2 regions of the Paenibacillus dendritiformis genome follow, and region 1 is predicted to be linked to the other one. Evidence: predicted binding sites of a transcription regulator. Region 1 holds the regulator's gene; the other holds the start of a gene.
What was found. The regulator Rex, encoded in region 1, represses fermentation and respiration genes when NADH is low (regulators of the CRP and FNR family bind a similar motif). The targets are predictions, from matches to a motif close to TTGTGAAATATTTCACAA.

Region 1 (11,782 bases):
CCCACAATATACCATTCCGCCTCGGATCCGGGTTCTTGAAGAATATCTACTATCATGAAGTGGATGTCAACGATTATTATGTCTTTCGCTATCCGCCCTATGATTTGTCGCTGGCGAATAAAATGGCGCAGGTAGCCAATATGCAGCAGCTGGACGTCCTGCATGTTCATTATGCCGTGCCGCATGCGGTGTGCGCCTACCTGGCCAAGCAGATGTCTCATCCGAATCTGAAGGTCGTCACGACGCTGCACGGGACGGATATTACCGTTCTCGCCCAGGATGAATCGCTCAAGGATATGATTCGGTTCGCTATCAATGAGAGCGATGCGGTTACTGCCGTTTCCCAAGATCTGATCAAAGAAACACGGGAGCTGTTGGATATCGCCCGTCCGATCGATTTGACCTATAACTTCGTTGACAAGCGCGTCTATTATCCGCGGGATGTCGCTCAGCTCCGCGCTGAATTCGCTTATCCGTTTGAAAAAATTTTGATGCATATTTCAAATTTCCGACCGGTGAAGCGGGTGGCGGATGTCGTGGATATCTTTTATCGCGTGCAACAGGAAGTGGCTGCCCGTCTCGTGTTCGTCGGCGAAGGGCCGGATATGCCGAAGGTGCAGTGCAAAATCCGGGAGATGGGGTTGGAGGACCGGGTTCACTTTCTCGGCAAGCAGGATGAAATCGCCCAAGTCATCTCGATGGCCGATTGCTTGCTGCTTCCCTCGGAGAAAGAGAGCTTCGGTCTGGTTGCCCTTGAAGCGATGGCTTGCGGCGTGCCGACAATCGGTTCGGAGGCCGGAGGAATTCCGGAGCTGGTGAAGCATGGAGAGACCGGATTCCTTGCCCCGATCGGAGATACGGAAGCGATGGCCGATTACGCCATTCAGCTGCTGAGCCAGCCGCGGCTCGCCGAGACGATGCGCGATGCGTGTCTGCATCGGGCACGCCACGATTTCTGTAACGATCTGATTACATGGGAGTATGAAAAAATTTATTACCGGGTGCTCGGCCAAGAGGCAGGCATTCCGAAGCCCGTCTGTTAACGTAGAGCCGGAATCTATTGCGCGCAATGGCTGCCATTGCGCGCGCTTGCATGTAAAGGGGTGACCCAGGGATGAAAGGAAATCTTGAAGAAGAATTGCTGTACGCGGAGGCTCGGGAAGTGATGCGCCGCTTGCTGGACGCGGGGCATGAAGCTTATATTGTCGGAGGCTCCGTGCGGGACAGGCTGCTTGGCAGGCCGATCGGCGACATCGATATCGCCACCTCCGCTCTGCCGGAGCAGGTGACGGCGTTGTTCCGGCGCGTCGTGCCCACGGGACTCGCGCATGGGACGGTAACGGTCGTCACGGCTCATTATACCTATGAGGTGACGACGTTCCGCAAGGAATCGGCCTATGAGGATCATCGGCGGCCCGAAGAGGTCGAGTTCATCGGCGATCTGGAGGAGGATCTCCGCCGCCGCGATTTTACCATCAACGCGATGGCGCTTGATATCGAAGGGCGCCTTCGCGATCCGTTTGGCGGCCGGGACGATTTGGAACGGCGCCTTATCCGCTGCGTCGGCGATCCCGAGACGCGCTTCCGCGAGGACGCCCTGCGGATGCTGCGGGGCGTCCGGTTCGCGTCGCTGCTGGGCGGACGCATCGCCAAGTCGACGTGGCGGGCGCTTCTCCGCCAGCGGGAGACGCTGCGCTATGTCGCGATGGAACGGGTGCGCGACGAGCTGTGGAAGCTGACCGCGGGATCTGATCCGGCCCGCGGGTGGGCCATGCTGGCGCGCAGCGGGCTCCTGCGCTATGCGAAGGAGCCGCTCGGCGCGCTGGCGGGCCCCGCGCCGGACGGCTGGCCGCGGCTCTTGTGCGCGCTCGGAGCGGTGGATGGACCCGAGCTGCGCTTCGCCGCGCTGCTGCTCGGCCTGGCGGCCGGCGAGGCGGAAGCGAAGCGCATCGTGCAGGCGCTTCGCTTCTCGGGCGCGCAGCAGGACGCAGTGCTCGGCGTCCTGCGCGCGGAGGAGCGGCTGGCGGCCGGAGGCGAGGCCGCCCTGGCCGGGCCCGGCGGCGAGCGCGCCTGGCGCCGGGCCTACGCGGAAGCGCTCTACGCCTGCGGCGAGGACGCGCTCCGCGGATGGCACGCCTGCCGCACGGCGCTGGCCGGCGTGCCGGAGGAGCGGCTTGCGCCGTTCCTGCGGGACGGCGAAGCCTCGCTCCAGCGCATCGCCGTCCGCCGCTTGCCGGATATCGCCCTGACGGGCGGGGATCTGCTCCAAACGGCGGAACGGCCGGCCGGGCCGTGGCTTCGCGAGGCGCTCGAAGCCGCCTGGCTTGCGGTCGCGCTCGGCGACGTGCCGAACGAGCGCGACGCGCTCAGGAAATACGTGGAGAAAGAGTGGAACAAAGAATGAATCAAAAACTACTGGACTGGTTCCGGGAACACCCGGATCAATATATTTCCGGCGAGGAATTGAGCCGCCGGCTCCAGATTACGCGGACGGCCGTCTGGAAGCAGATCAACGTCCTCCGCGCCAAGGGCTACGCCTTCGACGCCGTGCCGAAGCTCGGGTACCGGCTCGTGACCCAGCCGACCCGGCTCGATGAGGCGGCCCTCCTCGGCAAGCTGGCGCCGGGCGCCTTCGGCAACCGGCTGCGCATCCTGGAAAAGACGGAGTCAACGCAGAACGAAGCGGCCGCCTGGGCGAAGGAAGGCGTGCCAGAGGGGGCGGTCGTGCTGGCGGAGGAACAGACGGGCGGCCGGGGCCGCCAGGGGCATGTCTGGCATTCGCCGGCAGGCAAGGGCGTCTGGATGAGCATCGTCCTGCGCCCCCGCATTCCGCTGCCGTATACGCCGCATCTGACCTTGCTCTCGGCGGTCGCGATGTTCCGGGCGATGAAGAAGCTGACGTCGGCCCCGCTCGGGATCAAATGGCCGAACGACATCTTGGCCGACGGCAAAAAAGTGGCCGGCATCCTGCTTGAGTCGGCCGCCGAGGACGAGCGGCTGCTCTATGTGATTGCCGGCATCGGCATTAGCGTCAACCTGGAGGCCGCGGACTTCCCGGAGGAGCTGCAAGACCGGGCGACGTCGTTGAAGATCGTGACAGGCCAGGAAATCGACCGGGCGTCGCTGGTGGCGGCCTGCCTGCAGGAGCTCGAGCAGTTGTACCGCTTGTACGAGGAGGAAGGGTTCGGGCCCATCCGCACGTTGTGGGAGGCGCAGAGCATCACGCTCGGCCGCCGGATGACCGTCGAGACCCCGCAGGGGCCGCTGGAGGGCGTAGCGGTGGGACTGGATGAATCCGGCGCTCTTCTGGTCAGGGACAAGACGGGAGCGGTGCAAAAAGTTTTTTCCGGGGATGTGCATTTTTCCGGGTGAAACCGATCCAAGGATCTGCTATACTGTAGTCGGTGAGGCGGTATCTCGGCAGAGAATCGCACTCACCCGGGTAAGCAAGGAACATCGTGCCGACAAGTACATATTCCTTGACGAACGTGATGCACGTATCTGCTCTGAGCCGAAGGGACCGAGACAGAAGGACGTCCGCATGCGACCTCTTTTTCTCTTTGGTGACCTTTTTAGCAGGAGATGCTGAAAGGTTTTTTTGTTTTGCGCACACTAAAGAGAAGAACCGAGGCCGAACAACAAAAGGAGGCCGGCCCCAAACGGTCCGGGTTCACAAAGGTTTCGCGATGCAGCGGACTTTTTGAACAGCCTCTGCAAAAGGAGATGGATGTACGAGATGGCAACACAACCGTTAAGCATTGTGAAAATGAAAGCGATGAAGGGGCGCGGGGAGAAGCTGGCCATGGTTACGGCGTATGATTATCCGTCGGCCCAGCTCGCGGAAGCGGCCGGCGTCGATCTGATACTCGTCGGCGATTCCCTGGGCAATGTCGTGCTCGGCTATGACTCGACGCTGCCGGTCACGCTCGACGATATGGTGTATCATTCGCGGGCCGTGCGCCGGGGAGCGCCCCGCACCTTCATCGTGACAGATATGCCGTTCATGACCTATCACGGCAGCATGTCGGACACGCTGGCCGGCGTCCGCCGCATTATGCAGGAAGGCCATGCCCATGCGGTCAAAATGGAGGGCGGCAGAGAGATCGCGGGTACGGTCGAAGCGTGCGTGCAGGCAGGGGTGCCCGTCCTGGGCCATATCGGCTTGACGCCGCAGTCGGTGCATCAGATCGGCGGCTACCGCATTCAAGGGAAGACGGCCGAGGATGCGAACCGCCTGCTGGAGGATGCCCTGGCGCTGGAGAAGGCCGGCGCCTTCGCGATTGTGCTGGAACTGGTGACGGCGCAGGTGGCGGCTTATATTACGGAACGGCTTTCGATTCCGACGATCGGGATCGGGGCGGGAGCGGGCTGCGACGGACAGGTGCTCGTATTCCACGATCTGCTGCGCTATACGGCGGATTACCGCGAGAAGCGGTTCGTCAAAACCTATGCCGATATCGGCGCCATAATTGAAGAGGGAATCGGGGCCTACGTTCGTGAGGTAAAAGCGGGAGCCTTCCCGGCGGAAGGCCATTCGTTCGCGGCAGACGAAGAAGTGCAGGTCCAATTGTACGGGCATGCGGGCCAGGAAGAGGGGGATGGCCGATGATCATCGTACGGACCATCCCCGAGTTGCGGACCGAGGTCCGCAGGCTGCGGCAGGAAGCGGAACGGCAATCGGGGCCGGCGGAGGTCGGATTCGTCCCGACGATGGGCTATCTTCATGAAGGCCATGCCAGTCTGATGCGGCAGGCGAAGGAGCACTGCGCGGTCACCGTGCTGAGCATCTTCGTCAATCCGATCCAATTCGGGCCGAACGAGGATCTGGCCCGATATCCTCGCGACGAGGAGCGGGATCTGAAGCTCGCGGCTTCGCTTGGCATCGATATCGTCTTTCTGCCGTCTCCGGAAGAAATGTATCCGCAGCCGACGAAGACGACGATACATGTGCGGGAAGTGACCGAGCCGCTGTGCGGGGCGTCCCGCCCGGGCCATTTCGACGGCGTCACGACCGTCGTCGCCAAGCTGTTCCATATCGTCAAGCCCGATCGCGCATACTTCGGAATGAAGGATGCGCAGCAGGTGGCCGTCATTCAACAGATGGTGGCCGACCTGAACTTCGACGTCGCGATCGTGCCTTGCCCTATCGTGCGGGAAGCGGACGGGCTCGCGCTCAGCTCCCGGAATGTGTACCTGAGCGGGGAGGAACGGAAGCAGGCGCTCGGCTTATCGCGCTCGCTCCGCATGGCGGAGGAATGGCTGGAGCAGGAACCCGGGCTTACGGCGGAAGAAGTAAAGTCCCGCATCCGTCAGGTTATCGAGGAAGCGCCGCTGGCGGATATTGATTACGTTGACATCCTGACGTTCCCGGCGCTGCAGGCGCTGCCTTCCGGGGAACCGCTCGGCCAGGCGGGGAGCGACGTGCTTATCGCGCTGGCGGTCCGCTTCGGTCGGACCCGCTTAATCGACAACCGGCTGTTCAGCCGTCAAGGAGGACGCTTATGTTCCGTGAAATGATGAAATCGAAAATTCACCGCGCGACGGTGACGGAGGCCAACTTAAATTATGTGGGCAGCATCACGATCGATGAGCATCTGATGGAATGCGCCGACATTTGGGCCAATGAGAAAGTGCAGATTGTCAACAATTACAACGGCGCCCGTCTGGAAACTTACGTCATTCCGGGTCCGCGCCATTCCGGGGTCATCTGCCTGAACGGAGCGGCAGCGCGGCTTGTGCAGCCCGGAGACAACGTCATTATTATTTCCTATGCCGCGATGACCGACGAAGAAGCGCGTTCCTATCAGCCCAAAATCGTGTTCGTCGATGGGGAGAACAAGCCGGTGGAATTGCTGGCCGGAACGGAAGCTCACGCGACGATTAAATAATACGATCCAATGGCCGCTCTCACGGCGGGCGCATGCACGTCTCCCCCAGCTAAGGCCAAGCCCTTGACAGCGCCAGGCTCCGTTGGGGAAACGTTGGAGCGCGGAATGAAATCCACCCCCTTAACACACAATGAACGTAGATCCGTTATCGACGATACGCATCACTCGTAAAGGTGGGATGGAATCGTGCTGCAACAAGTATTCGCGACGATGAATGAAGTGCTGGATGAATTAATTCGCCAGTATCCCCAAGCGGCGGGAGAGCGCAAGCAGGAACTGGACCGGCAATTGAAGGTGCTGTCCACCATGAGCGATTACATCGTGGAGGAGTGGCTTCGGTTCGAGGAGAAGCTCGCCGCGCTGCGTCCTCACAGTTCCAATGACGGGATCGAGGCGCAGCCGCAGCCGGCGTTGCCCGATTTTACGGATCCGTTCCAGCGAGGTCAGGGATACTACATGCTGATGATGTATGATGAAGCCGTCAAGCATTTGGAAGCGGCGGCATCGATAAGGCCGGACCATATCGACAGCCGTATTTATTTGGCCATGAGTTATTTGCATCTGGGCCGGAATCAGGAAGCGGGACATCATTTTCAGCTCATCATTCCTCTGACCGAGAGCAAATGCCTCAAAGCGATCGCTTACAATGCCTTGGGGTGCATCAGCGCCGAGCAGCGGGATCTTTCCAAAGCGAAGGAATACTTCAGCAAAGCGCATCTGCTTGATCCTTCACTGCCAGAGCCTGTTTTGAACTTGAAAGCGTGTCTGTCGGATGGCGATCATTTGCAATATGGCGGTGAGTGGATTCACATGCCGTAACCAGAGAGGGAAACCTGTTCGTAAAAAATACGCACAGATGTTTCCCTCTGTGCATTTCCAAATAGCCGATCATCTGTTATGCTAAGAACAGAAATCGGTGAGAGGAATTAACAGATAATGAGATTTGCTGTGTTGGATTTTGAGACGACGGGCAATCAGCCCAGCGATGAAATTATACAGATTGGCCTTGTCGTTCTGGGGCATGATCTGAACGTAGAGCAACAATATCACACCCTGGTCCGTCCGACGGTTAGCATACCCGAATTTATCACGAATCTTACGGGGATTTCCGATAACGATGTTCAGGATGCGCCAGAACTGGACGAGGCCATGACCGGGATGGTCCCGCTGCTGAGCGACGTGATCCTGGTCGGCCACAACGTCGGCTTCGATTACCAATATTTGCGGCAGGCCCTGGAGCAGACGGGTTACTTGCCGTTCACCGGCCGGATATTGGACACGATCGAGCTGCTTCGCATTTTGTTCCCTTCGCTTCCTTCTTATCAGCTAGGTTCCGTAGCTCATGATTTCGGCATTGCGCATGATCGGCCTCATCAGGCGGACAGCGATGCGCTTGCGACGGCCGAGATCTTCCGCCGGTGCATGGAAGCCATTGACGACTTGCCATTGCTTACGCTGCAAGGCGTCGTGGATGTGTTCGGGGATCACGAAGAACGCGATTTGAAGTGGCTGCTGGCGGAGAAGCTGAGCGAACGGGAGCGGAATATGGCAAGCTGGGAGGAGGAAGGCTACTTCCCTTACCGCCAATTGATGCTCAAGCACGACGATTGGACCGATACGCCGCCGCCTCGCGACGCGTCCGCGGACAATCCGCTGGCCGGCAAATCATTCCGCCACTTTCTCGATGAAGTGAAGCAGCGGATGGAAGCGATGCTGGATCACTACGAGCCTCGGGCCTCCCAGGAGCAGATGTTCAACGAAGTGATGGAGTGCCTCGATGAGAATAAGCATCTGCTGATCGAAGCCGGAACGGGAACGGGCAAGTCGCTCGGCTACTTGCTGCCGTCCCTGTATCACAGCGTTCTTCACGAGAAGAAGGTTGTGGTCAGCACCCATACGATCAACCTGCAGGAGCAGCTGAGACAGCGCGATGTGCCGCTATTGGAGCAGATTGTTCCTTTTTCATTCAAGGTTTCGATCTTAAAAGGACGCAGTCACTATTTGTGTTTGCGTAAATTTGAACATAAAATAAGTAACAGAGAGTTCGTTCACGCAAGAGATGACAGCATTACAGCGGCGCAGCTGCTCGTATGGCTCAGCCGGACGGAACATGGAGATGACGAGGAGCTGCATCTCGTGCATAAAGGGCCCGAGTTCTGGGATTCGGTCTCGAGCGACAGCGATTCCTGCCTGAACCGTTCCTGTCCTTGGTTCCGCCGCTGCTTCTATCACCGGGCCAAAAATAACGCGAATCTCTCCGATATCGTCATTACGAACCACTCGTTATTGTTTACCGACGTGATGGCCGACCATCGTCTGCTGCCAAGCTATGAGCATCTCGTCATTGACGAGGCCCATCATTTCGAGGAGACGGCCGGCAAGCACTTGGGGACGAATTTGCAATATTTTTCACTCATTCACCCGCTGACCCGGCTGTTCAAAGACAGCAAGAGCGGCGCTCTTGTCGTGCTTCAACAGCGCCTCCGGTTGTCAGGCCATGAGAAAGCGCTTATCTGGGCCGAAGGGATCGATAAGCTGCTCCAGCAGATCGTCGACGTCAAGGAGCAATGGGATCGGCTGCATGATATGCTGTATCAGCTGCTTCCTTCGGGGGAAGCCGGTCAATTCGAGGGCGGACAGACGGTGCTTCGTCTCCCGGCCGGCGAGCGTCCGGAAGAGTGGCCCGAAGCGGTGGAGCTGGAAAAATCGATCCACACCCGGCTCAGCGACATCGTGCGCTCGGGCGAAAAGCTGGTCAATGAGTGGAAAGAGGCCGATGACGAAGAACTCGAAGGCGTCATCGTCGATATTAGCGGGCTGCTGAAGGATGTAGGACAGGTGCGCGACGATTTCCGCCTGTTCATGCAAGGATCGGATCCGGAGACGGTCTACTGGATGGAGGGCAATACGCAGTTCAAATTCAAGTCGCTGCAAATGTATGCCGTGCCGGTTGATGTGAGCGACGCGCTGAACCGGTATTTCTTCGAACCGAAAAAGAGCGTCATCCTCACTTCGGCGACGCTGTCCGTCGACAAGTCCTTTCAGTTCGTGCAGGAACAGATCGGCCTTGCGGAAGCCGCCAATGACGGCAGGCTGCATACGGTGATTCTGCCTTCCCCGTTCAATTACCGGGAGCAGGCGCTGGTCGTAATCCCGCGGGATTTCCCCAGCGTCAAAGGCTCGTCCGACGCAGTCTTCAATCAGACGCTCGCGAAATCGATCGGGGATGTGGCGCTCGTCACGCGCGGCAGGATGCTCGTCCTGTTCACTTCGTACCGCATGCTCCGGGATGTGTACGACCCGCTGAAGGAAGCGTTGAGCGCAAGCGGCATCCAGGTGCTGGGCCAAGGCATCGACAGCGGGAACCGCAGCAAGCTGACTCGCCGCTTCCGGGAGCAGCCGGCCTCCGTGCTGCTCGGTACGAGCAGCTTCTGGGAAGGCGTCGACATTCCCGGCGACGCGCTTACCTGTCTCGCCATTGTCCGGCTGCCCTTCCAGCCGCCGAACCATCCGCTCGTCGAAGCCAAATGCGATCGGCTGAAGCGCCAGAAGCAGAACCCGTTCCGGAAATATTCGGTTCCGCAGGCGGTCATCCGCTTCAAGCAGGGCTTCGGACGCCTTGTGCGGACCGCTCAGGACAAAGGCATCGTCATCGTGTACGATACGCGGGTAATCGAGACGAGCTACGGCAAACATTTCTTATATTCGCTTCCTGGGCCGAAGATGGAGCACATGGCCAATGTGCAGCTGGTGCCCAGAATCGAAGCGTGGTTAAGCGAGCACGAAAAATAGGCGTGTAAGAGCGATGAGGGGGCAACGAAATAGATATGAAAACGTTGAAAATATCAGAAGCTGTCGTTCGCAGACTGCCGGTTTATTTACGTCATCTGATGGAACTGAAGCAGCGAGAGGTTCTGACGGTTTCTTCACAGGATTTGGGGCAGAAGCTGGACCTCAATCCCGCCCAGATTCGCAAAGACTTGGCATATTTCGGCGATTTTGGACGCAAAGGAATCGGGTATGACGTCTCTTACCTGATTCAACAAATCCGTCATATACTGAAGCTGGATCAGATTATTCATGTCGGTCTCGTCGGCGCGGGGAAGCTGGGCCATGCATTGTGCAACTATACGGCTTATATGAAGGATAATATGCGGATTGTGGCCGTATTCGACGCGCTGGAGTCGAAGGTAGGCACCGAGATCAATAATCTGCGGGTGCAGCCGATGAGCGAGTTGGCGGACACCGTGCGCGAGCAGAAAATCCGCATCGGCATCATTACCGTGCCCGCCTCGGAGGCGCAGCATGTCGCGGAACAGTTCGTCGAGGCGGGCGTCGAGGCGATCTTGAACTTCGCGCCGGTCATCCTTCGCGTCCCGGCTCATGTCCGGGTGCATACGGCCGATTTTACGACGGACATGTTCAGTCTGGCCTATTATTTATCCGATGATAGAAAGGAAGCTCCGGTAGAATGACGAAAATGATTATTGAGAACGGGACCTTTGCTTCGCTCCGCCCAGGCGCGGAGCGCACGGCCGTTACAGGCGCGATGGTCATTGAAGATGACATGATTGTATATGTGGGAGAACAGCTGCCGCAGGAGCATGACACTTCCGAAGCGGCGCGGATCGACGGCAAAGGGCTGTTCTTCATGCCAGGGCTCATCAACACGCACGGCCATGCGGCGATGTCGCTGCTGCGCGGATATGGAGACGACATGGTGCTCCAGACGTGGCTGCAGGAGAAGATGTGGCCGATGGAAGCGAAATTCACCGCGGAGGATGTCCGCTGGGGAACGGCGCTCTCGGTCCTGGAAATGCTGAAAGGCGGGACGACGACATTCGTGGATATGTACGACCATATGGATGAGGTGGCCAAGGTCGTCGAGGAGTCCGGCATGCGCGCCTGCCTGATGCGCGGCGCCATCGGCTTATGCCCGGAAGACGTGCAGGAAGCGAAGCTCCGGGAAGCCGTTCAATTCGCCCAGGATTGGCACGGGAAGGCGGACGGGCGCATCACGGCGATGCTGGCTCCGCACGCTCCGTATACATGTCCTCCGGGCTTCATCGAGAAGTTCGTGCAGGCGGCGCATGATCTCGATCTTCCGCTGCATACGCACATGTCGGAGACCGCGGCGGAAGTCGCCCAGAATGTCGCGGACTACGGGCTTCGTCCCGTCGCTCATCTGGAGAAGCTCGGCTTCTTCTCCCGGCCTTCCTTCGTGGCGCACGGCGTGCATCTGACCGATGAGGAGATCGAAGTACTGGCTCGTCACGATGTAGCGGTCTCTCATAATCCCGGCAGCAATCTGAAGCTGGCTTCCGGCGTCGCCCGGGTGCCCGAGCTGCTTCGCGCGGGCGTAACCGTATCGCTCGGAACGGACGGGCCGGCAAGCAACAACAATCTGGATATGTTCGAAGAGATGCGCCTGGCGGCCCTGATTCATAAGGGCGTATCCGGCGATCCGACGGCCGTTCCGGCAGCTGAAGCGATGCGCATGGGCACGCTGTACGGAGCCCGGACGATCCGGGCGGAGAAGCTGGGGCTGCTGGAAGCCGGCATGAAGGCGGATATCGTAGCGGTGAATGTGAACCAGCCGCATTTCGTGCCGCATACCGACTTCGTCTCGCATATGATCTATTCCGCTTCCGCTAAAGATGTCGCCCATGTATGGGTCGACGGGCGCCAAGTGATCAAGGACGGCCAATGCCTCACCTTGGACGAAGAGCGCATTCTCTATGAAGCCGGGCGGTGCTTCGAGCGCCTGCTTGAGCGCTGACGGGAGGAACGCATGGCCAGAAGCCGCAGTCGCCGCCGCCGCAACCGGTGGTTCATCGCCGCGCTGGCGTTCGTCGTGCTTATCCTGCTCATTGTCGCCTTGGTGATGTATGTCA
Region 2 (11,782 bases), 1.9 Mb from region 1:
AACAATCATCAGTTCGCGCTCCGGTATGCCGGCCGGGTCCAGCCATCCGAAGGCGTGCAGGATCGCCTGCAGCGTATCCGCGAACCGGATGGAGACGGGGCCGATGGAGCAGCCGGCGATGACGGATAATAGCAATGCCGCTAAGCCTGCGGCGCCAAGCAGCGCGAGGCGCGCATGTTCGCGGGCCGGACGGCGGCGCAGGACCGGGGAATGGCTCGGGCTGCTTGCTTCAATCTTGGAGTACATAGATTCCACCTTTCCCGTTCACAACAAAAATAGTCTTGTACAAATAAGTTGTATTAGGTAAACATTTATTACTATAGCGCATGCCTGAAAAGCCGTCAATGGATGAATCGAATCGGCGACTTCATGTTCATCCCCGTATCTCCATCCGGGTTTGGAAAGACGTTCAACGCATAGACATGTTCGGCATGGCGATGTGCGGCAATACAATTGGCGGACCACGGAGAAAAATAAGTGAAGAATAGGGCGGAAAGCGCAAAAGTCTTAGACGTATTGCAAAATGATTGGGGTGACGGGAAACCGAGAATGTGAAGGCGGGGAAAGGAGGGAAATGCGAGAAAAGGCGGAAGAGGCGAGGGAAAGAGGGGGAGGCGAGAAAGGCGGGAGAAGGCGAGGGAAAGGCGGGGAAAGGCGGGGAAAGGAGGGAAATGCGAGAAAAGGCGGAAGAGGCGAGGGAAAGAGGGGGAAGCAAGAAAAGCGGGAAAGGGCGGGGGAAAGGCGAGAAAAGGCGGGAAAAGCGGGAAGAGGCGAGGGAAAGAGGGGGGAAGCGAGGAAGCGGGAAAGGGCGGGGGAAAGGCGAGAAAAGGCGGGAAAAGCGGGAAGAGGCGAGGGAAAGAGGGGGAAGCGAGAAAAGCGGGAAAGGGCAGGAAATGCAAGAAAAGGCGAAAGAGGCGAGGGAAGCGAAAAATGGAGAGGAAAGCGGGAAAGGGCGGGGGAAAGGCGAAGAAGGCAAGAAAAGGCGGGAAATGGAAGGAAATGCAAGGAAATGCAAGTAAAGGCGGAAGAGGCGAGGAAAGCGAGAAATGGAGAGGAAGACGAGGAGAGGTGGGGAAATCTGGCGGCGGGGCAATCGGGGGTGGGGGATGGTACAGCGAAATCCTGCGTAAATCAGGCTGTTGGAAAACCCCTGTTTTTTGTGAAGGGGTGGTGAAGGTCCATTTTCCTCATCCAAACTTTGGCTCTTAGAGCGTTTTAAATCGATTTTTTTCTACCGGGAGAAGAGATCCACATCACAGGTGAAAAGTCCCATAGACTACTCAATGGCCTGATTTTACGGGATCCAAGCGACCGCGTCGGATGCTGGGGGCATCATCGCCTTCAGGAAGCATTATCAGCCTTCAGGAAGCATTGCCAGCCTACTGGAAGCATTATCAGCCTGCTGGAAGCACTATCGGCCTGCTGGAAGCATTATCGGCCTGCTGGAAGCATCGTTGCCTCCTGGGGCTTGGACGTGCGGAGGAAATTGCTGCTATTTTACAGGAATTTCGGCTTAATGAGTCCCCATCCCGAGGAATTGCTGCAAATCTACATCATTTTAGGCCCTTTTGCTTCAAACCGAAGCGAAACGGGGGAAATTCCTGTAATTTTGCAGGATTCCCTTTCTGGAATAGTCGTCCCTATCGAATTGCTGTATTTCTGCAGGATTTCGCTTACCGAATCGGCGTGCCTGGAAAAATCGTGGTGTTTGCGGATTTCGCCTGCCGGATGGGCGTGTCTAGGGAAATGGTGCAGTTTTCAGGATGGTGGAAATATCCATTTTCCTACTCAAAACTTCTTTCTCAACAGCCTGGTAAGTGCAGCAATTTTCGAGACTTTAGCCGCGATTTGATGAAATTCCTGCAAAAGTACATTATTTTCATCGGCTCTTGCTCTTTATCTAGTAAATAGTCTGAAATTGATGCAGTTTTGCAGGAACTGCTGCCACGAAGCACACGTCATCAAGAAAAACTGCATTTTTACAGTTTTCCCCAAAGCTGAGCTGGTAGAAGCAGGGGGCTGTCCGCTGCAGCTAAAAAACCGCTTAACGGACAGCCCTTTGAATTCCAGGAATTAAATTTTAAGAATGCCGCCTTGGCTGGCATTCGTGACGAGCTTGGAGTAGCGGGCCAAATAGCCGGTCTTGACCTTCGGCTCGAACGGCTTCCAGGCCGCGCGCCGCTGCTCGAGCACCTCGTCCGGCACCTGCAGCTCGATTTTGCGGTTCGTCAGATCGAGCTCAATGATGTCGCCGTCTTCCACGAACGCAATCGGTCCGCCCTCGGCCGCTTCCGGCGAGATATGGCCGATGCTGATGCCGCGGGACGCGCCGGAGAAGCGGCCGTCGGTAATGAGGCCGACCTTGGCGCCGAGGCCCATGCCGACGATCTGGGATGTCGGGGCCAGCATCTCCGGCATGCCGGGACCGCCCTTCGGCCCTTCGTAGCGGATGACGACGACATGGCCTTCCTTCACCTTGCCGTTCGCGATTCCGGCCAGCGCCTCATCCTGAGAATCGAAGCAGATCGCCGGGCCGACATGGCGTCCGCCGACCGACGGATCGACGGCGCCGACCTTGACGATCGCGCCTTCCGGCGCCAGGTTGCCGAACAATACGGCCAGGCCGCCTTGCTCGCTATGAGGATTGTCAAGAGCATGGATGACGTCCTTATCCAAGATCTCGCAGCCGGCGACATTTTCGCGCAGCGTCTGGCCGGTCACGGTGATGCACTCCCCGTGAAGGGCGCCTTCCTTCTTGAACAGTTCATTCAAAATGGCGCTGACGCCGCCTGCATTGTGCACATCTTCAATATGATAATCGGAAGCCGGCGCTACCTTGGCCAGATGAGGCACGCGGGCCGCCACTTCGTTAATCCGCTCGATCGGGTATTCGAATCCGGCTTCGCGCGCGATGGCGAGCGTATGCAGAACCGTGTTGGTCGATCCGCCCATCGCCATGTCGAGCGCGAAGGCGTTATCGATAGCTTCCATCGTAACGATATCGCGCGGCTTGATGTCCTGCTCGATAATGCTCATCAGCTGGCGGGCCGACTTGCGGACGAATTCCCGGCGTTCCGGAGAGACGGCGAGAATGGTGCCGTTGCCAGGCAAGGCGATGCCGAGCGCTTCCGCCAGGCAGTTCATCGAGTTCGCGGTGAACATACCCGAACAGGAGCCGCAGGACGGGCAGCCGTATTGCTCCAGCTCCAGCAATCCCTTGTCGTCGATCTTGCCTGCTTGGTAGGCGCCGACGCCTTCGAACACGCTGGACAAGGAGATCGAACGTCCGGTGGAATCTTTGCCCGCCTTCATCGGACCGCCGCTGACGAAGATGGTCGGAATGTTGACGCGCAGCGCGCCCATAATCATGCCCGGCGTAATCTTGTCGCAGTTCGGAATGCAGACCATTCCGTCGAACCAGTGGGCCGAGACGACCGTCTCCACCGAATCGGCGATAATCTCGCGGCTTGGCAGCGAGTACCGCATGCCGATATGGCCCATCGCAATCCCGTCGTCAACCCCGATTGTATTGAATTCGAACGGCACGCCGCCCGCTTCCCGGATCGCTTCCTTGACAATCTTGCCGAATTCCTGCAAATGGACGTGGCCGGGAATGATGTCGATATACGAGTTGCATACCGCAATGAACGGCTTGTCAAAATCCTCTTCCTTCACGCCCGCTGCACGCAGCAGACTGCGGTGAGGCGCACGATCGAAGCCCTTCTTAATCATGTCTGAACGCATTTTCTTATTGGCTGTCATTCTGTGTGAACCTCCATCTCTTGCTACCCGATGCCGGGATTGGAATGGTACCTCTCATAAGTGCTTGAGTATTTCTATAGAGTCTATCACAACTGCCTTTCTTTTTCTAGCGGTTTAAAGCGTCACTGAGCGCTTGCGGGCAAGCCGGAGCGGGTTCGAAGAAAACGCGGCCTCCGCCGGGAACTCTCCCAAAGACCTCCCAAAAAGAGAGAAAATAAGAGAGAATCGTTCCCCGTCACCCGGAATATATTAGCGGTAACTTGAGCCGGTTGAGTCGGCCTGGAGGGAAGCTTGACGAAAGGGGGAGAGAGCATGAACAGTTCCGCGCGCGCCGGCAGCTGGCGAGACACGAACCGGGACGCGGCGCAAACGGCCGCCTACGGCATGCCGTTCGCCTGTCTCGATCTGGATGCGCTCGAGCATAATGCGGGCCAGGTGCTTCGGCTGAGCGGACAGAAGCCGGTGCGTCTCGCGACCAAATCGCTGCGCTGCGTCCAGGCGGTCAAGCATCTGCTGGCACTGCATCCCCGCTTCCAGGGCGTGATGTGCTACCATCCGCAGGAAGCCGCCGCTCTCCTGGAGGCGGGCGTCTCCGACGTGCTGATGGGCTATCCGACGCTGGAGCGGCCCGCCTTGGCCCGCTTGGCCGGATTGCGCCGCCAAGGGAAGGAGATCGTCCTGATGGCGGATGACGGGAGCCAGTTGCGGGCCGCCGAGCAAGCCGCGCGGGAGCAGCAGGTCTGCTTCGATATTTGTCTCGATATCGACATGTCCTCCGCGTACGGCGGTCTGCACTTCGGCGTGCGCCGTTCGCCGCTGCGCAGCGAAGCTTCCGTCCTGGAGTTGGCGGACGCGATCCGCCGCTCCCCGCATCTGCGGCTGGCCGGCGTGATGGGCTATGAAGCGCAGCTGGCGGGCGTTCCCGACGCGAAGCCCGGGCAGAGGCTGATAAGTGCCGCCATCCGCTATTTGAAGCGGCGCTCCGCGGACGAGGTGCAGGAGCGCCGGGCGGCGATCGTCCGCGCGCTGCGCCGCGAAGGCCACCAGCTCCGCTTCGTGAACGGCGGCGGCAGCGGCAGCCTGCGCTTCACGGCGTCCGACGAGTCCGTCACGGAGCTGACGGCCGGGTCTGCGTTCTATGCGCCCGTGCTGTTCGACGGCTACGCGGATCTGCCGCTGCAGCCGGCGGCCGTCTTCGCCCTGCCGGTGGTCCGGGTGGCGGCGCCCGGCATCTATACCTGCTTCGGCGGAGGCTATATCGCATCCGGCGAAGCGGGGACGGACCGGCTGCCGCGGCCGATCTGGCCCCCCGGGGGCCGGCTCTTGACGCGGGAAGGGGCGGGGGAGGTGCAGACGCCGGTGCGCTACCCGCAGGGCGCAGAGCCGCTGCGCCCGGGCGATCTGATCTGGTTCCGGCATGCGAAGGCCGGAGAGCTGGCGGAGCGGTTCCGCGAGTTCGTCGCCGTCAAGCAGGGAGCCTCCGTCGGGACATGGGCTACATATCGCGGGGAAGGGTGGTGCTTCGGATGAAGGAGTGGCGCAATTGGGCGGGAAATGTCCGCTGCGAGCCTGAACGGTGGTGGGACCCGGAGGGAGAAGCGGACGTGGCGGGGCTGCTGGGGGAAGCGCAGCGGCTAGGCCGCAAGGTGCGCATCGCCGGCTCCGGCCATTCGTTCACTCCCCTCGGGGAGACGGAGGAATGGCTTGTGCGGCTGCCGCGGATGAGCGGTCTGGTGAAGCTGGACGAGATCGGCCGTACGGTGACGGTACGGGCCGGCACGACGCTGCGCGAATTGGGCAGGCGGCTGCTTGAGCGGGGCTGGGCGATGGAGAATCTGGGCGATATCGACCGGCAGACGATCGGGGGCGCAGTCGGAACGGGGACCCATGGCACCGGGAACGGATTCGGAAGCCTGTCCGCCCAGGTGACCGCGATCCGCGCCGTCCTGGGGAACGGCACCATCGCCGAAGTTAACGAAGAAGATACGGGAAAGAAGCGGGGGCTGTTCAAAGCGCTGCAGGTCTCGTTCGGGACGATCGGCATTATGACCGAGCTGACGCTGCGGATTGTTCCCGCGGAGCGGATGCGGCTCGCCAGCTTCCGCTCGACCTTGGAGGAGACGCTGGCGAGGCTGGAGGACTTTCGGTGCGGGAACCGTCATTTTGAATTTTTCTGGTTCCCTTATTCCAGCGGCACGCAGGTGAAGACGATTAACCCGACCGGCGCGCCGGAATCGAAGCGCGGCAGATGGAAGGAGTGGAGCGCATACGCGGTGGAGAACGGCTTGTTCTGGGGGATGTCGGAAGCATGCCGCATCGCTCCCCGGCTCAGCGGCGGCATCAGCCGCCTGTCGGCGCGCTTCGTGCCGGTCACCGACAAGGTTGGCCGGGGACCTCGCCTGTTCGTTACGCCAAGGCATGTCAAGTTCATGGAAATGGAGTACAGCGTGCCGGCCGCCGCCATGCGGCCTGTCCTCCTGGAAATGAAGCGGCTGTTGGAGCGGCGGCGGCATTCCGTCCATTTCCCGATCGAGTGCCGGTATGTCAAGGGGGATGATATTTGGCTCTCGCCGGCCTATGGCCGGGACTCGGCTTACATCGCGCTTCATATGTACAAGGGGATGCCTTACGAGCCGTATTTCCGCGACATGGAGCAGATTCTGCTCGCCTATGACGGTCGGCCCCATTGGGGAAAATGGCATTCCCGGACCGCTTCGCAGCTGGCCGCCATGTATCCGAAATGGCAGGATGCCGCCCGCGTCAGGGAAGCGGCGGATCCGCGCGGGGTCCTGCTGAACCGGTATGTGGCGCGCCTGATCTCGCCGAGCGCCCGGTAAATGAGAACAGCGCCCCGCGTCAAGCGTACGGGGCGCTGTTGATTAGGTTAACCCTGCTTCATGCCGCGATGGAAGGCTGACATGCGGTGCCAGCCGCCGATGCCGTTCCATTGCGGTTCAATAATCGGGCGGCACAGCGACCGGACGGCCGGCTGCGCGAGCAGCACGGTGCAGGCAAGCGAGGCCAATATCAGCAGAACGGCCTGCGGGCCGGTCGTAATATAATGGTACAATCCGGAGACGACAAGCAGCCGGATAATGAGGCCATGGAGCAAGAACACGTACAGCGTCCGCCGCCCCAACCCGGTCATCCAAGCGGCACGGAGAGGCACCCAGGCCAAGAACGCGACCGATGCGGCAATCTCCAGCGCGTAGATGAACAAGCGCATCCCGATGGCGTACCATGGGGATTGCTCCAGCCAGCCGAGCTCGCGGAACGTCATATGGTTCATCAGCCATTCCGGTTGGAGCGCGTTCGGCCACAGCAGAAGCGCAATCAGCAATCCGACGGACAAGCCTCCGGCCAGCGGCCGCAAGCGGGAAGCGGCGAACCGCTGGAATGCGTCGTCGCGGAACAGATAGCCGAACGCGAAGAACGGCAAATAGACCAGTGTCCGGGACAGTCCGAGCCACGCTCCCTCTATCGGCAGAAATCCCGCGGCAATGCCGATGATGGCCGACAGGATGACCGGATGGCGAACCTGCCACCGGGTGAACAGTATCAGGATGGCGCGCCAGATCAAATGGCCGATCAGAAACCACAGCAGCAGATACGGGATGAAGAACGAGTGCTTCATTCCCGGAACATGGAACAGCGTGACGTCAAGCAGCGAATAGAGCGATTGAAAAATGACATACTGGAGGCCGATTTGCTTCATGACGGCCCAGCCCGCCCGGCCGTTCAGATTGCTGCGGGCGAAAAAGCCCGTGACGAACACGAACAACGGCATATGAAACGTAAATATCCAAACGAACAAACCTTTCAGCGCGGGCATGGTGCCGATGAGCGGTTCAATCGCATTGGCGACAAACACGCACACAATGAGCATGAACCGCAAATTCAATCCGAAGGTCTCTCCACTCCCGAAGGTCCCTCCACTCCTTAAGGACACGGCCGACTTCAACCCGGAGGAGGCTTGATTCCACCTTCGCTCCTGCATTGTCCTTCCCTCCTACAACTCCTGCCGCGCATCGATTTTGTCTATGTTGGCTGCGGCTTTATGTTTACGATGTAAACGTACCATAGCGCCGTTTTTGGAATTGTGACTTGCATCACATAAAACGGGATGAAAGCGTCGTCCACTTTTGACAGAATGGCGAAAGTTCCCGCGCAAGCTTAGACAGCGCCCGGCAATTCAAGTAACATACAGAAGAGATGCCAGATGGAAGCAACATTTCATTCAAAGGGGAGACAGGAACGATGTCGAAGGAACATCCCAACCGCAGATCGAAGCTTCTGCGGGCCTATATTCCGAATCAGCACGGAGCCTGGGCGATGCTCATTATTCCTTTTGCGGCGGGCATGTTCGCCAGCAAGCCGCAAGCCATTCACGCCTGGCTCGGAATCGCCTGGCTGGCCGCCTATTGCGGATCGTTCGCCGGCTTGCAGTGGATCAAGACCGGGCGGGCCAGCGTCTACCGGGGCCCGGTGATCATATACGGCGCCGCATGCGCGCTCGCCGGAACCGCCGTATTGGTCATGCTGCCCGACATCTGGTGGATGGGCGCCGTCATGCTGCCGCTGCTGCTGTTGAACGCGGCGTTCGCCAAGCGGAATCGGGAACGCCATCTCCTCAATGATTTTTTGGCCGTTCTTCAATTTTGCTGGATGCTTCCGATTGCTTTCGAAGCAGGCGGGGGGACGGATTGGAGCCTGGCGTGGCGGGCTTTCGCGGCTTGCCTGCTCTATTTCGCAGGAACGATATTTTATGTGAAGACGATGATTCGCGAGAAAGGGAGCCGGCTGTACTACGGCTTGTCCGTCGGCGTCCATATCGTGGCGGCGGCAGCCGTGGGCCTTATGCTTCCCCTCTGGGCGGCGCTTCCGTTCGTGGCGCTGTTCCTGCGCGCCGTCTGGATGCCGGGGCAGAAGGTGACGATCAAGCAGGTCGGCATTACGGAGATCGTCTTCAGCATCGTGACGGCGATTCCGCTCATTGTTGTTATCGCTACGTAGCCTGCCGCAACATTTCCTTCATTATAGGACAGGCCTGCCATACCGTCGGCCGTTGACGGTATGGCAAAAAACGGATTAAGATAGAGGACAAAGTCTCATGGCAGACAGAAGGAGGAAACGGCGGAATGAAAGCGCTGTCAGAAAAAACCCCGGAGGTTGTCACGTTCGGCGAATCGATGGCCTTGTTCAGCTCCGCGGACACGAGGGGCTTGGAATATGCGCAGACCGTGATGAAATCGTTCGGGGGAGCGGAGAGCAATGTGGCCATCGGGCTGGCCCGGCTCGGACACCGGGCCGGCTGGTGCGGCCGCCTGGGCCGGGATCCGCTCGGCCGGAACATCGTCAAGGCGATTCGCGGCGAAGGAGTGGATGTGTCCCGCGTCGGGATGGACCCGGATGCGCCTACGGGACTGATGATGAGAGAGTTGGTCGCCGGGAAGTCATCCGTCTATTACTACCGCGCGGGCTCCGCGGCAAGCCGCATGGCGCCGCGGCATCTGGACAAGGACTATATCCGCTCGGCCCGGCTTCTTCATGTAACCGGGATTACTTGCGCCTTGAGCGACAGCTGCGCCGAGACGGTCTATGAAGCGGTCTCCGCCGCGAAGGCTGCCGGCGTGAAGGTAAGCTTCGATCCGAATCTGCGGCTGAAGCTGTGGACGATTGAAGCGGCCCGGGAGAAGCTGCTGCCGCTGGCGCGCGAGGCGGACTACTTCCTGCCGGGACTGGACGAATTGAAGCTGCTGTACGGCACCGAGGATGAACCGGGCATCTTCCGGCGCTTGTCCGAGCTGCCCGGCGTCAGCATCGTCAAAGGCGGGCCGGGCATCAATTATGTCGTGCAGGGAAGCCGCGTCGACGAGGTGCCATACGAGATGGCGGAGCATGTCGTCGATACGGTCGGCGCCGGCGATGCCTTTTGCGCCGGATTTCTTTCCGGCATATTGCAGGGGACCGATGCGGCGGAGGCGGTTCGTCTCGGCAATATCACCGGCGCGATGGTCGTGCAGGCATTTGGAGATTGGGAGGCCCTGCCGACGGCCGAGCAGCTGCAGGGGGTATTGAACCGGGCGGTGCATATCGAGCGGTAGAGGACCCCGCGTGCGCGCTCCCCCTGATGGCCAGGCGGGTTCATGGTCCGGGGCATAGACGCCGTAGAGGGCGAAGAAGGGAGAAGCATCACGATGGATAAGATTAGAGTGATTCAGCAGATTCAAGAGCATGGCGTCGTCGCCGTACTCCGGGGAGAATCGCCGGATGAAGTGGTGGAGATGGCCGGACAAGCCATCGAGGGCGGCGTCCGCATTATCGAGGTGACGATGACCGTTCCCCATGCGCTCCATGCGATAGAACAGCTGCGGAGAATGTATTCCTCGCAATCCTCCAGCAGCGACCGCTTCGCGGTCATCGGCGCCGGTACCGTGCTGGAGCCGGTTACGGCCCGTTCCAGCATTTTGGCGGGGGCCGAGTTCGTCGTCGGTCCGTCGCTCAACCCCGAGACGATCACGATGTGCAATCTGTACCGCGTGCCCGTGCTGCCGGGCGTCATGACGATCGCGGAGGTGCAGCGCGCGCTCGAGCTGGGAGTGGACGTGGTGAAGCTGTTCCCGGGCAATCTGTATGATCCGTCCATCATCAAGACGATCAAAGGCCCGCTGCCGCAGGCGAACCTGATGCCGACCGGCGGCGTCGATGTTGACAATCTGGGCGATTGGATCCGGGCGGGCGCATTTGCCGTCGGGATCGGCTCGGATTTGACCAAGGAGGCGAAGGCGTCCGGCGATCTTTCTCGCGTCCGCCGCAAGGCAGAACAGTATATGGAGGCTTTCCGCCGCGCGAAGGAGCAGATCGCCCGCGGGTAAGCGGTTCCCCCTCTCTAGCTCCGGCAGCATTGGAATCCGGGCGGAGAGGGGGTTTTTGCTTATGGCACGGGCTCCTATACCCCCGGTTCACATCGATAGCGCTCATCAGACTGCTTTTCCACTCCATATCCCGTCGAAGCATTCAATCCAATTCAATCTTCCGTCCTGTTCATAAAACGTTCTCCGCCCGGAGGCATATGGTGTCTGCCTGCCGCATAAAATATGACACCCGCGATATAGAAGTCTGCATGTACATACGGTAGAGGGCATCACTGGCCGGATGCGCCTCTCTTCTGTGTACTTTTTTCCTGTCACAAGATGTCCATTCGGCTTCCGGCCGCCTGTGATCAATATCATACCTGCCGGCCGGCTTCCCATATAACCTGTATTCAACCACGTCATATTCAGACCGGTTACGAGATTAGCGTGCTGGAGGTCTGTTCCGCGAGGCCGCGAGACAGGCCGTCCTCATCCGAATCTGGCCCCGTCCCCTGGCGCGCTTCGCCTTGTTGCGGGAGCGGGGGAAAGGAGATGAAGCATTTCAATGGTCAACCTGCCCAAAGTCAATGAGCTTGGATTTTATGAAATTCGCTTGGAATCGATTGGAGGCCTGGGCGCGAACCTGGCCGGCAAAATGCTGGCCGAAGCCGGCGTCACGGGAAGCGGCTTGAATGGCGTCAGCTTTTCCTCCTACGGCTCCGAGAAGAAAGGCTCTCCCGTTAAAGCGCATATCCGCTTCTGCCAGCCCGAGACCCGCATCCGGGATACGACACCGATCGAACGGCCCCATATTGTCGGCATATTTCATGAAGCACTGGCCAAAACGGTCAATGTCACGAACGGAATCTACCCGGACAGCCTGGTGCTGGTCAATTCCTCGTCCGATCCGGCACGCCTGAAGGACAAACTGCGCCTCCCCTGCGGCACGATCGCGGTAGTCGACGCGATCGGCATCGCCTTGGAGGAAGGCAACCGGGTCAACATGGCGATGCTGGGCGCCTTGTTCCGCCTGTGCGATTTCCTCGATCCGGAGCATATGAAGGGCGTCATCCGCAAGTCGCTGGAATCGAAGTACCCGCAAGCCGTCCAGCCGGCGCTGAACACGTTCCAGCGCGGCTACGACGAGGTCGTCTTCCAGACGTTCG

Region 2: a site for Rex is predicted at 7,860-7,877, ahead of L6439_RS07620 (YwiC-like family protein). Genes of this name have one in related genera too.

What each region holds. Positions count from the first base shown of each region.
Region 1 covers NZ_AP025344.1:3,632,416-3,644,197, reverse strand. The annotation lists gene bshA (N-acetyl-alpha-D-glucosaminyl L-malate synthase BshA) at 1-1,043, shown strand, start outside; gene L6439_RS16035 (CCA tRNA nucleotidyltransferase) at 1,115-2,404, shown strand; gene L6439_RS16030 (biotin--[acetyl-CoA-carboxylase] ligase) at 2,401-3,372, shown strand; gene panB (3-methyl-2-oxobutanoate hydroxymethyltransferase) at 3,728-4,609, shown strand; gene panC (pantoate--beta-alanine ligase) at 4,606-5,517, shown strand; gene panD (aspartate 1-decarboxylase) at 5,502-5,888, shown strand; gene L6439_RS16010 (tetratricopeptide repeat protein) at 6,075-6,707, shown strand; gene dinG (ATP-dependent DNA helicase DinG) at 6,825-9,680, shown strand; gene L6439_RS16000 (redox-sensing transcriptional repressor Rex) at 9,716-10,363, shown strand; gene L6439_RS15995 (amidohydrolase) at 10,360-11,667, shown strand; gene L6439_RS15990 (cell wall elongation regulator TseB-like domain-containing protein) at 11,680-11,782, shown strand, end outside.
Region 2 covers NZ_AP025344.1:1,726,240-1,738,021, forward strand. The annotation lists gene L6439_RS07585 (FecCD family ABC transporter permease) at 1-246, opposite strand, end outside; gene L6439_RS07590 (hypothetical protein) at 575-1,174, shown strand; gene L6439_RS07595 (hypothetical protein) at 1,321-1,911, shown strand; gene ilvD (dihydroxy-acid dehydratase) at 2,074-3,762, opposite strand; gene L6439_RS07605 (amino acid deaminase/aldolase) at 4,147-5,292, shown strand; gene L6439_RS07610 (D-arabinono-1,4-lactone oxidase) at 5,289-6,599, shown strand; gene L6439_RS07615 (acyltransferase family protein) at 6,647-7,759, opposite strand; gene L6439_RS07620 (YwiC-like family protein) at 8,020-8,775, shown strand; gene L6439_RS07625 (sugar kinase) at 8,901-9,866, shown strand; gene L6439_RS07630 (bifunctional 2-keto-4-hydroxyglutarate aldolase/2-keto-3-deoxy-6-phosphogluconate aldolase) at 9,960-10,637, shown strand; gene L6439_RS07635 (2-oxoacid:acceptor oxidoreductase family protein) at 11,182-11,782, shown strand, end outside.